DNA from 3 places in the Streptomyces sp. NBC_00328 genome. Region 1 is predicted to be linked to each of the others. Evidence: riboswitches for the same ligand, from Rfam matches in the RefSeq annotation. Region 1 holds a riboswitch; each other region holds the start of a gene.
What was found. A riboswitch is a leader RNA that binds a small molecule or an ion and turns the genes downstream of it on or off. The one in region 1 is predicted to bind cobalamin.
Positions count from the first base shown of each region.

Region 2: linked by a shared signal. The riboswitch ahead of OG485_RS12170 (cobalamin biosynthesis protein) and the one ahead of metE (5-methyltetrahydropteroyltriglutamate--homocysteine S-methyltransferase) in region 1 are both predicted to bind cobalamin.
Region 3: linked by a shared signal. The riboswitch ahead of OG485_RS28350 (ribonucleoside-diphosphate reductase subunit alpha) and the one ahead of metE (5-methyltetrahydropteroyltriglutamate--homocysteine S-methyltransferase) in region 1 are both predicted to bind cobalamin.

Region 1 covers NZ_CP108013.1:8,190,935-8,195,103, reverse strand. The annotation lists gene OG485_RS35865 (ABC transporter substrate-binding protein) at 1-1,818, shown strand, start outside; cobalamin riboswitch at 1,937-2,159, shown strand; gene metE (5-methyltetrahydropteroyltriglutamate--homocysteine S-methyltransferase) at 2,325-4,169, shown strand, end outside.
Region 2 covers NZ_CP108013.1:2,768,675-2,772,843, reverse strand. The annotation lists gene OG485_RS12175 (cobyric acid synthase) at 1-227, opposite strand, end outside; gene OG485_RS12170 (cobalamin biosynthesis protein) at 224-1,195, opposite strand; cobalamin riboswitch at 1,303-1,443, opposite strand; gene OG485_RS12165 (hypothetical protein) at 1,603-1,821, opposite strand; gene OG485_RS12160 (inorganic phosphate transporter) at 1,842-3,083, opposite strand; gene OG485_RS12155 (class II aldolase/adducin family protein) at 3,577-4,169, shown strand, end outside.
Region 3 covers NZ_CP108013.1:6,435,521-6,439,689, reverse strand. The annotation lists gene mctP (monocarboxylate uptake permease MctP) at 1-1,593, shown strand, start outside; gene OG485_RS28355 (GNAT family N-acetyltransferase) at 1,725-2,246, shown strand; cobalamin riboswitch at 2,299-2,447, shown strand; gene OG485_RS28350 (ribonucleoside-diphosphate reductase subunit alpha) at 2,583-4,169, shown strand, end outside.

The sequences.
Region 1 (4,169 bases):
AGCAGTCCGCTGCTGGTGCTGGGCGCGGCCACGGACGAGCTCCCCCCGTACGCCGCGAGTCCGCCCCTTCGGGCGCTGCCCGCGCAGCGAGGTGCCGTCGGCACACGCCCGACAGGTCACGGGGTGACCGCGCAGTTCTCGGCCGCGGTCGCCGGCCACGCCACCGGCACGGTGCGGGTGCTGGCGCTGCCGCGTACCCCGGACGACGGCGCCCCGGCGGCGGAGGTGCCCCTGCCCGCCACGGTGGACTTCCGTTCTCCCCTTGTCCGCGACTGGTGGCGTCCGGTGGCCGCCGCGACCGCCGCGGTGATGCTGGGCGCGGGCGGCCTCGTCCTGTCCCGGGAACTGGTGGAACTCCTCCCCGACGGAAGTCTCGCGGCCTCCTGCCGGCACGTGGGTACCGGAGAGGTCGTCGGCCTGACCGACGGCAACGACGGCTGCGACCTGGCCCACGGCGAGTACGCCGAGGACTTGAGAAAGCTGGAGAAGATCCTCGGCCACCAGAACGCGAAGGTGGACACGGACCGGCCCTACCGCACGGTCGTCTTCTTCGCGCCGCTGAGCGTCGGCTCGACGTCCAAGCGCACCGCGCCCATCGGCTTCCAGACACTGCGCGGCGCGCTGCTCGCCCAGGAGAACGTCAACAGCCGCCGCCTCAAGGCTCAGGTGCCCGTACGCCTGCTCGTCGCCAACGCCGGCGAGTCCTTCCACTACGGCTCGCGCGGCGGCCTGAACCAGAGCAACAAAAGCACTGTGGACGTCGCGAAGATGATCGTCGACCGGGCGGGCCGGGACCACATCGCGGCCGTCATGGGTCTCCACCAGAGCCGTCCGGAGTCCCAGCAGGCCGCGATCGAACTGGGAGCCCAGGGCATCACCGTCCTCGGGACCGGCGTCTCGGGCCAGCGCATGGTCGACGGCGACTCGCCCGTGTCGTACTTCCAGCTCTCACCGCCCGACGCACGCATCGCCGAGGTCATGGCGTCCTTCGCCCGTCACTCGCCTCAGCTGCGCGCTCTGACGGACCCCGCTCCCAGCGACTCCGGTCCGGCCGCCGTCGTGGTCTACGACCCCAAGGACGAGTACTTCAGCGCCGACCTCGCCCACCGGTTCGACACCGCCTACCGCTCGACCGGGCCGGTGCACTTCGTGAAGTACGGCGAGATGGAGAACGGCCGCACCACACGGGCCATCGCCGACACCGTCTGCACACTCGTCCACAGCACAGGCGGCTTCGTCCTGTACGCGGGCCGCTCCAGCGTCATGGAGGACCTCTTCGAGCACATGCAGACCGACCAGGCCTGCCGCGCCCGCGTCGCCCCGGTACCGGTGCTGGCGGAGAGCCCGGCGCCGGACGTGATCCTGCATCCGGACCTGATGCGCAAGGAGTACGGCGCGCTGAAGCTCTTCTACAACCAGTTCAGTCTCCCGCTGCCCGACGGGCCCTTCGGTGAGAGGTTCGGCCGGACCTTCCACCTGTCCGCCGAGAACGACGCCGCGCTCGGATACGACGCCGTCGAAATCCTCACCGAGGCCATGAACGCCATCGTCTCGACGGACCCGGGCTTCTCACCCAGGGCGCTCGTCACCCATCTGCAGGATCCCGGCATCCACAACTACGTGGGGGAATCCGGGGTCATCACCCTGGACAGCGATCACCACTACCCACCGAACAAGGAGATCCACATCCGTGAGATCACCCCCGCCGGAGACAAGCTCACGGACCTGACCTGCGGGGTGCTCTCCCAAGGAGCGAGGAACGCCACGCACTGGGGCCCCGATGACCGTTTCGACTGCCCGGTGGACAGCGTGTCCTGACGCTTCATCAGGCAGCGGCACGAAGCGAAGTGTCCCGCCCTGTGGCGTTCGGGCCTCCGGTCTCGCGGCTCAGCGTCCGGATCACGGATGTGCCGCCCCCTTCGGCACGTCACCCCGTAGGGTGGCTGGTGCAGCTGGTTCGCCCCGTCCGCCAGGCGGGATGCGTCGCAAGAGGGAACCCGGTGGGAATCCGGGACTGCCCCGCAGCGGTGAGCGGGAACGACCGCCGTCATACGCACTGGACCCGACGAACAGGGTCTGGGAAGCGACGGCCAGTAGGTGTCCTCCGCCAGGAAGACGTGCCCGCAAGTCCGAAGACCTGCCCGCTGCCCGCGCACGAACCACTCGTGCGCGGACATCCCGGTGACCTCGTGGGCGGGTCGGCGTACATATCGGCGGATGACCGCGCTGTTCCGAGCCGTGTCGCTTCCGTCCGGTTCGTCGCCCCTTCGCACTCGCGTCCCGTTGCCGGGATCTCAGGGATTCATCTCGCGAAGGAGATCTCCGTGACCACCAAGCCCGCAGCCGCGGCAGCACGGGCCACCGTGTACGGCTACCCGCGCCAGGGTCCCAACCGGAAACTGAAGAAGGCGATCGAGGGCTACTGGAAGGGCCGCGTCACCGCCGACGCCCTCCGCGCCACCGCCGCCGAACTGCGTCGCACGAACTGGCGCGAGCTGGCCGACGCCGGCATCGACGAGGTGCCGACCGGCGACTTCTCGTACTACGACCACGTCCTCGACACCACCGTCATGGTCGGCGCGATCCCCGCCCGCCACCGCGCCACGGTCGACTCGGACGCCCTGGACGGCTATTTCGCCATGGCGCGCGGCACCCAGGACGTGGCGCCGCTCGAGATGACGAAGTGGTTCGACACCAACTACCACTACCTGGTGCCCGAACTGGGCCCGGACACCGTCTTCGCGGCCGACTCCACCAAGCAGGTCACCGAGCTGAAGGAGGCACTCGCCCTCGGGCCGAGCGCCCGCCCGGTTCTGGTCGGCCCGGTCACCTACCTCCTCCTGTCCAAGCCCGCCCCGGGCGTGCCGGCGGACTTCGACCCGCTCACCCTCCTCGACCGGCTGCTGCCGGTGTACGCCGAGGTCCTCGCCGACCTGCGCGCGGCGGGCGCGGAGTGGGTCCAGCTGGACGAGCCCGCCCTCGTCCAGGACCGGACCCCGGCCGAGCTGGACGCCGCGGCGCGCACCTACCGCGGGCTCGGCGCGCTCACCGACCGGCCGAAGCTCCTGATCGCCTCGTACTTCGACCGGCTCGGCGACGCCCTGCCGGTACTGGCCAAGGCTCCGGTCGAAGGTCTCGCCCTGGACTTCACCGAAGCCGCCGCCGCCAACCTCGACGGCCTCGCCGCTGTCGGCGGCCTGCCCGGCAAACGCCTGGTCGCCGGTGTGGTCAACGGCCGCAACATCTGGGTGAACGACCTGGCCACGTCGCTGTCCACCCTCGGCACCCTGCTCGGCCTGGCCGACCGGGTCGACGTGTCGGCCTCCAGCTCCCTGCTCCACGTCCCGGTCGACGCGGCCCTGGAGCGGGACATCGAACCGCAGATCCTGCGCTGGCTCGCCTTCGCCCGCCAGAAGACGGCGGAGATCGTCACCCTCGCCAAGGGCCTCACCCAGGGCACCGGAACGATCGCGGGCGAACTCGCCTCCAACCGTGCCGATCTGGCCTCCCGCGCGAACTCGCCGATCACGCACGACCCCGCGGTACGGGCTCGCGCCGCCGCCGTCACGGACGCCGACGCCCGCCGGTCCCAGCCCTACGGCGAGCGCGCCACGGCCCAGCGGGCCCACCTCGGTCTCCCGCTGCTGCCGACCACCACCATCGGCTCCTTCCCGCAGACCACCGAACTGCGCACCGCCCGCGCCGACCTGCGCACCGGCCGCATCGACACGGCCGGTTACGAGGAGCGCATCAAGGCCGAGATCCAGGAGGTCATCTCCTTCCAGGAGAAGACCGGTCTCGACGTCCTCGTGCACGGCGAGGCCGAACGCAACGACATGGTGCAGTACTTCGCCGAGCAGCTCACCGGGTACCTGGCCACGCGGCACGGCTGGGTGCAGTCCTACGGCACCCGCTACGTCCGCCCGCCGATCCTGGCCGGCGACATCACGCGGCCCGAACCGATGACGGTGCGCTGGACGACGTACGCCCAGGCCCTGACCGATCGGCCGGTCAAGGGCATGCTCACCGGGCCGGTCACCATGCTCGCCTGGTCCTTCGTCCGCGACGACCAGCCCCTCGGCGACACCGCCCGCCAGGTCGCCCTCGCCCTGCGCGACGAGGTCAACGACCTGGAGGCGGCGGGCAGTTCGGTGATCCAGGTCGACGAG
Region 2 (4,169 bases), 5.4 Mb from region 1:
GGATTCATCAGCGCGGTCGGCTCCACGCGGGCGGCCTGCGCCTGCATGGCCTGCGCCCGCCCGATCTCGGCGCCCTCGCGCGTCACGAACGAGTTCAGGGACATGTTCTGCGCCTTGAAGGGCGCGACCTTGACGCCCTGGCGCGCCAGCCACCGGCAGATCCCGGCGGTCACGACACTCTTTCCGGCGTCCGAGGTGGTCCCGGCGATCAGCAGCCCGCCGCTCATGCGGTGCGCCCCTTCCTGGTGGCCGGAACCCGTCCGGTTCCGGTGAGCAGAACCCGTCCGGCGGCGCTCACGCCGAGCGCGAGCCAGCCCACGCGCCGGGACAGCCGTACGGCCCGTTCGATGTCGTGGACGTGGACGGCGCGCCCCGCGCCGTTGAGCACGGGACGGTGCTCGACACGTCCGCCGTACGAGAGGGTGCCGCCGAGCCGCACGCCGAGCGCGCCCGCGAACGAGGCCTCCACGGGCCCGGCGTTGGGGCTCGGATGCCTGCGGGCGTCCGCGCGCCAGGCGCGTACGGCACCGCGCGGGTCGGATCCGGCCACGGCCGCGAGGACGGCGGTCAGCCGGGCTCCGGGCCAGCCGGCGACGTCGTCGAGCCGGGCGGAGGCCCAGCCGTAGCGCCGGTGGCGGGGGGACTTGTGTCCGACCATCGCGTCGAGCGTGTTCACGGCGCGGAAGGCGACGAGTCCCGGCACACCGCCGACGGCGCCCCAGACCAGAGCGCCCACGACGGCGTCGGAGGTGTTCTCGGCGACGGACTCGACGACGGCGCGCGCGACGCCGTCGGCGTCCAGCGCCTGCGGATCGCGTCCGCACAGGTGCGGCAGCCGCTCCCGGGCCGCGTCGAGATCACCGGCCGCGAGCGCGCCGCCGACCGCCCGCGCCTCGCGGCCGAGAGAGGTGCCTCCGACGACTGCCCAGGTGGCGGCGGCGGTCAGAGCGACCGAGGCGGTACGGGAGCGGCGTACGGTACGGCTCGCGAGCGCGGCCAGTCCGGTGGCGCCGCCGACGCAGACGGCCGTGTGCAGCGCGCCCCACCCGCGGTGGTCGCGCCACAGTGTCCGCTCCACGGTCGCGGCGGCCCGCCCGAAAGCGGCGACCGGATGCCCTCGGCGGGGATCGCCGAGCAGCAGGTCGCCGAGGAGGCCGGCGGCGGCGCCGTACGCGAAGACGCGATCGGCACGCACGCGGTCAGCCGGCCGTGGGGTGGAGCGGAACCCTCGTACTCAGCGAAACGGGCAACGGGCAGCCGCGCATGGCGATATGTCCTCACTCAGGGTGTCCACGCCCTGGTTCGACGAGACCGGCGGTGAGAGTTCCTGGCTCCCGGGGAGTTTCTTCCCCGATGACAGTGGCGGGACCGCGCCGGATTCGCACCGGCTTCCTCTCATGCCGCCGTACTTGGCTCCGGCAGTCCACCACGGGGTGAGAACGGCCGTCAACTGGCTGTTGACCTGCGGAGGGACAGTGTGCGCAGGCCCACATACGCGTGGGGGCGGGACGGCATACGCGTGGGGTGCGGGACGGTGGTCCGTCCCGCACCCCACGCGCGGTACCGCTCGGAGGCAGCCCGGTTCCGGGCGGCGCCTGCCGGCTACTTGGTGATGATCAGGGAGATGCCGTACGCCACCGCCGCGGCGCAGGCCGCGAAGCAGACGTACGCGCCGGTGGCCGCCGCGACCGCGGAACCGCCCTGGGCGGACTCCTTCTTGGAGAGGCCGGCGACACCGAGGGTGAAGAGGGCGACGAGGGCCACGGTCACTCCGAGGCTGACCCCGAAGACGGACCCGAGGGCTGACCAGTCGATGCTCATGCTGTTTCTTCCTTCGGTTCTCAGGCCACTCGGGACGGCGCCGGCGGGTTCACCGCGGGCTCGGCCGGAGCCGGGATGGTGGCCGTGAGGCCATCGGCCACGGTGCCGGCCGGGGGCGGGGTGACGGCGGCGATGGCCTGGGTCACCACACCGGCGGGCTCCTCGGTGTCGTTCACGTTGTTGTGGTCGATCACCTCGCGGCGCGAGCGGCGCCAGATCGCGAAGCTCGAACCGACCAGGAAGACGGCGACCAGCGTGGTGCCCCAGGCGCCGAAACCGGTCACCCATTCGGCGAGCGCGCCGACCAGGGCGGCGGCGGGCAGCGTGAGGACCCAGGCGACGACCATGCGCTTGGCGGTGGACCAGCGGACCACACCGCCCTTGCGGCCGAGACCGGCGCCCATCACGGACCCGGAGACCGAGTGCGTGGTGGAGAGGGAGAAACCGATGTGCGAGGAGGCCAGGATGACCGTCGCCGCGCTGGTCTGGGCGGCGAAGCCCTGCTGCGGCTGGAGGTCGGTCAGGCCCTTGCCCATCGTGCGGATGATGCGCCAGCCGCCCAGGTAGGTGCCGAGCGCGATGGCCAGACCGGCGGAGAGGATGACCCAGACCGGCGGGTCGGAGTCGGGAGCGACGGCGCCACCGGCGACCAGGGCCAGGGTGATGATGCCCATCGTCTTCTGCGCGTCGTTGGTGCCGTGGGCCAGCGAGACCAGGCCCGCGGAGGCTATCTGGCCGACGCGGTAGCCCTTCTTGGTGGCCTTGGTGTCGGCGTTGCCACTGAGCTTGTACGACAGGCGGGTGGCGAACATCGCGGCCAGACCGGCGACGATCGGGGCAGCGACGGCGGGCAGGAGCACCTTGCCGACCAGGACGTCCCCGTGCACGGCGCCGGTACCGGCGGAGGCGATGGTGGCGCCGACCAGGCCGCCCATGAGGGCGTGCGAGGAACTGGACGGGAGTCCGACGAGCCACGTCACCAGGTTCCAGAGGATCGCGCCGACGAGCGCGGCGAAGATCACTTCTGGCTGGATGCCGGATTCATCGACGAGGCCTTTGGAGATCGTGTTGGCGACCTCCACCGAGAGGAAGGCGCCGACAAGGTTGAGGGCGGCGGACATGGCCACCGCGACCTTGGGCTTGAGTGCGCCGGTCGAGATGGTGGTGGCCATCGCGTTGGCGGTGTCGTGGAAACCGTTCGTGAAATCGAACACGAGAGCGGTGACGATCACGATTCCGAGGAGGAGCGTGATGTGTTCCATTTACCCAGGCTTCTGTTGGACGTCAGTGGCAGGGGGAACGTAGGCAACCTGGATGAACGGAAGGTGAACTGAGTCGGACTTGACGGTGTCCTGAATAGCGGATCGTCATTCCGCTTGCGTCGACGGGAGGCTTGCCGGGTTCGAACGGATTCGGAATTCCGTACTCCGCTTGGGGTCGGGGCTCGTGGTGGAGTGTCCTGGTCGGGGCAGGTTTGAGCGGTGAGATCCCTGTCACTCGCAGGCTGTAGCCGTGGTCACAGCGCCCGGAAGCCCGAAAGGGCCACCCTGTCGATGGAGTCCGAGCGCCGGTCGGTCCGTAGTGACCCGACCACGGGGTGTGATCCGCGGCAAATGTCCGACCGGGGTGCCGTGGGCGTTCTCTCGGTTGCATGTGATGCACATCACATACAACCGTGGGCTGTTGGCGGCCCGCAGCCGCCCCGAAGCCCGCTCGCGCGGGTGTGTGGAAAGCGGTGCCTGGCAGGATCGCGTCATGACTGAGCCGCACCGGGACGCACGGGTCGGGCACGAGCACGCACGGACGACGGGCGAGGCCCACGAGCGAGACGAGCGAGACGGGCGTGACGGGCCGCACGCGCGGGACACCCTCCGGCGGGCCTGGGACGAACTGGTCTCCACCGCCCGGCGCACCGTCGCCGACGGGCTGGTCGTCGGCACCTCCGGCAACGTCTCCGTCCGCGTCGGAGACACCGTCCTGGTCACGCCCACGGGCGTGCCCTACGACCGGCTGACGCACGACGACATCGTCGGCGTCGGCCTCGACGGCCGGCAGGTGCTCGGATCGCTGCGCCCGACCAGCGAACTGCCGATGCATCTCGCGGTCTACCGCGCGACCGAGGCGCGGGGCGTCGTCCACACCCACGCACCCCACGCGACGGCCGTCTCGCTCCTCGTCCCCGAACTCCCGCTCGTCCACTACATGGCGGCGGCCCTCGGCGGCCCGGTCCGCGTCGCCCCCTACGCGGCCTACGGCACACCGGAACTGGCCGAGAACACCCTCCGGGCCCTGGCCGGCCGCACCGCCTGCCTCCTGCGGAACCACGGCACCATCGCGTACGGAGACTC
Region 3 (4,169 bases), 1.8 Mb from region 1:
GGCGTCGCCCTCGGCGTCTTCGTCTTCTTCTTCCTGGCCGTCACGGTCCTGGGCTTCCTGGCCGCGCGCTGGCGCAGAGCCGCCGACGAGCACACCCTCGACGAGTGGGGCCTGGGCGGACGGTCCTTCGGCACCTGGGTGACCTGGTTCCTGCTCGGCGGCGACCTCTACACGGCGTACACCTTCGTCGCGGTGCCCGCGGCGATCTACGCGGCGGGCGCGGCCGGCTTCTTCGCCGTGCCGTACACGATCCTGGTCTATCCGCTGATCTTCACCTTCCTGCCCCGCCTGTGGTCGGTCTCCCACCGGCACGGCTATGTGACCACCTCGGACTTCGTGCGCGGCCGCTTCGGCTCCAAGGGCCTGTCCCTCGCCGTGGCCGTCACCGGCATCCTGGCCACCATGCCGTACATCGCGCTCCAGCTCGTCGGCATCCAGGCCGTCCTGGACGTGATGGGCGTGGGCGGCGGCGACGGCGCCAACTGGTTCGTCAAGGACCTGCCGCTCCTCATCGCCTTCGGGGTGCTGGCCGCGTACACCTACTCCTCGGGTCTGCGGGCCCCCGCTCTGATCGCGTTCGTGAAGGACGCCCTGATCTACATCGTGATCGCGGTGGCCGTCATCTACATCCCGATCAAACTGGGCGGCTTCGACGAGATCTTCAAGGCGGCGAGCGACAAGTACACGGCCGCGGGCGCCGGGGGGCTCGTCCCCGCCCAGGCGGGCCAGTGGACGTACGCCACCCTCGCGCTCGGCTCGGCGCTGGCGCTGTTCATGTATCCGCACTCGGTCACGGCGACGCTGTCCGGCCGCAGCCGGGAGGTGATCCGCCGCAACACGACGATCCTGCCGCTGTACTCGCTGATGCTGGGCCTGCTCGCCCTGCTCGGGTTCATGGCGATCGCGGCCGGCGTCAAGGTCACCAACGGCCAGCTCGCCATCCCCCAGCTCTTCGAGAACATGTTCCCCGACTGGTTCGCCGGCGTCGCCTTCGCCGCCATCGGGATCGGCGCGCTCGTCCCGGCGGCCATCATGTCGATCGCGGCCGCGAATCTCTTCACCCGCAACATCTACAAGGACTTCATCAACCCGGCCGCGACCCCTCGGCAGGAGACCCGGGTCTCCAAGCTGGTCTCGCTCCTGGTGAAGGTGGGCGCGCTGGTCTTCGTCCTGACCATGGACAAGACCGTCGCGATCAACTTCCAGCTGCTGGGCGGCATCTGGATCCTGCAGACCTTCCCCTCCCTGGTCGGCGGCCTGTTCACCCGCTGGTTCCACCGCTGGGCGCTGCTGGGCGGCTGGGCGGTCGGCATGCTCTACGGCACGATCGCCGCCTACGGAGTGGCCTCCCCGACCCAGAAGCACTTCGGCGGCAGCTCGAAGGAGATCCCCGGGATCGGGGAGATCGGCTACATCGGCCTGACGGCGTTCGTCCTGAACGTGGCCGTGGCCATCGTCCTGACCTTCGCCCTCAGGGCGCTCAAGGCCCCGGAGGGCGTGGACGAGACCTCGCCCGGGGACTACACGGCCGACGCGGGCGACGCAGGCGTCGAGACGGAGCTCCCGCCGGCCACGGCGGACGCGAGCCACTAGGAGAGCCGGAGACCTGTCCTGGCCGCGGGATCGCGGGGTCACGGGGCAGGTCCCGGCGACAGCCGGGAACGACGGGCCGCCGGTGAAAAACCGGCGGCCCGTCGCCGTGCCGGTCGGGCACACTCACCCGCATGGACATCGCCATCCGGCCCGCGCGGCCCGAGGAGTACCCCACGGTGGCCGGGATCACGGCCGAGGCCTATCTCGGCGACGGACTGCTCGACTTCGGGGAGAGCGACTCCTACCTCGGAAAGCTGCGGGACGTCGCGGGGCGCGCGGCCGTCGCCGAAGTGCTGGTCGCCGTGGACGGGGAGCGGGTGCTCGGCAGTGTGACCTTCGTGACGGACGGCAGCCCCATGGCCGACTTCGCGCGCGCCGGGGAGGCCGAGATCCGGATGCTCGCGGTCGCCCGGGAGGCACGCGGCCGGGGTGCCGGTGAGGCCCTCGTACGCTCCTGTGTCGGACGGGCCCGGGCTCTGGAGGGCGGCTGTACGCGTGTGGTGCTGTCCACCCAGGGCAGCATGCACAGCGCCCACCGCCTCTACGAGCGCGTGGGCTTCACCCGCACGCCCGACCGCGACTGGAACCCGCTTCCGGAGCTCGACGACATCCGGCTGCTCACTTACGAGTTGACGCTCCGACACACTCCGTAGCGCTCTTCGGCACCAAGCGGACACAAGATGTGGGGGCAGTCCCGAAGCCCGACACAAGATGTATGCTCAAGGTCGCTGTCGCCGCAGGGGAATTCGGTGCGAATCCGGAACTGTCCCGCAACGGTGTACTTGTGCGTGTTCGCGTGTCCGCGTGCCCGCTCTCGTGTCAGTCCGAGGACCTGCCGACAGCGCGCCCCGGCCGTCCGGCCCGGGTGCCGACGACGTCCGGGCCTCGCGGAATGGGCCGGTGGACGCGTGGTGCGCTGCTGCCCTGAAGCGCTCCCGTGTGCCCCGCTCCTGCCCGCCGGGTCCCGTGCCGAGCAGGGAGATCCCCACGTGACCATCGCGCCAGCCGATCCGGCTTCAGTGACCGCGCAGCAGGCCCGGGTGGAGACCGACGGTCCCGGAACCGCGCTGCTGCGGACCCTGACCGGTCTCACCGCCGACCTCCCCGACGCCGACCCCGGCCGGGTCGCCGCCGCGGCGCTGCGCGGCCGGTCCGCCCGCGCCGACGAGGCCGAGCTGCGCGAACTGGCCACCGAGGCGGCCGCGGGTCTCATCTCCGAGGATCCCGTCTACTCCCGGCTGGCCGCCCGTCTGCTGGCGATCACCATCACCGAGGAGGCCGCCTCCCAGGGCGTCACGACCTTCTCCGAGTCGGTCGCCGTCGGCCACCGCGAGGGCCTGATCGCCGACCGCACGGCCGAGTTCGTCCGGCTGCACACGGCCCGTCTCGACGCGCTGACCGACTCCGAGGGCGACGACCGTTTCGGCTACTTCGGGCTGCGCACGCTGCACAGCCGCTATCTGCTGCGGCACCCGATCACCCGCAAGGTCGTCGAGACGCCCCAGCACTTCATGCTCCGGGTGGCCTCCGGCCTCGCCGAGGACGACACCGCCCGCTCGGTGGACGAAGTCGCCGCGCTCTACCGGCTGATGAGCCGCCTCGACTACCTCCCCTCCTCCCCCACGCTCTTCAACTCCGGTACGCGGCACCCGCAGATGTCGTCCTGCTACCTCCTCGACTCCCCGCTGGACGAGCTGGACTCCATCTACGACCGCTACCACCAGGTGGCACGCCTGTCGAAGCACGCGGGCGGCATCGGCCTCTCGTACTCCCGTATCCGTTCGCGCGGTTCGCTGATCCGCGGCACCAACGGGCACTCCAACGGCATCGTCCCGTTCCTCAAGACGCTCGACGCCTCGGTCGCCGCGGTGAACCAGGGCGGCCGGCGCAAGGGCGCGGCCGCGGTGTACCTGGAGACCTGGCACTCCGACATCGAGGAGTTCCTGGAGCTGCGCGACAACACCGGTGAGGACGCCCGGCGTACGCACAACCTGAACCTCGCGCACTGGATCCCGGACGAGTTCATGCGCCGGGTGAACGAGGACGGCGTCTGGTCGCTGTTCTCCCCCGCCGACGTGCCGGAGCTGGTCGACCTGTGGGGCGACGAGTTCGACGCCGCGTACCGCAAGGCCGAGGAAGCGGGCCTCGCGAAGAAGACCATCCCGGCCCGCGACCTGTACGGCCGCATGATGCGCACCCTCGCGCAGACCGGCAACGGCTGGATGACCTTCAAGGACGCCGCCAACCGCACCGCCAACCAGACGGCGGAGCCGGGTCACACCGTCCACTCCTCGAACCTGTGCACCGAGATCCTGGAGGTCACGGACGACGGGGAGACGGCGGTCTGCAACCTGGGCTCGGTCAACCTGGGCGCGTTCGTCGTCGGTGACGACATCGACTGGGAGCGCCTCGACGAGACCGTGCGCACCGCGGTCACCTTCCTCGACCGTGTCGTGGACATCAACTTCTACCCGACCGAGCAGGCGGGCCGCTCCAACGCCAAGTGGCGTCCGGTGGGCCTCGGCGCGATGGGCCTCCAGGACGTCTTCTTCAAGCTGCGGCTGCCCTTCGACTCG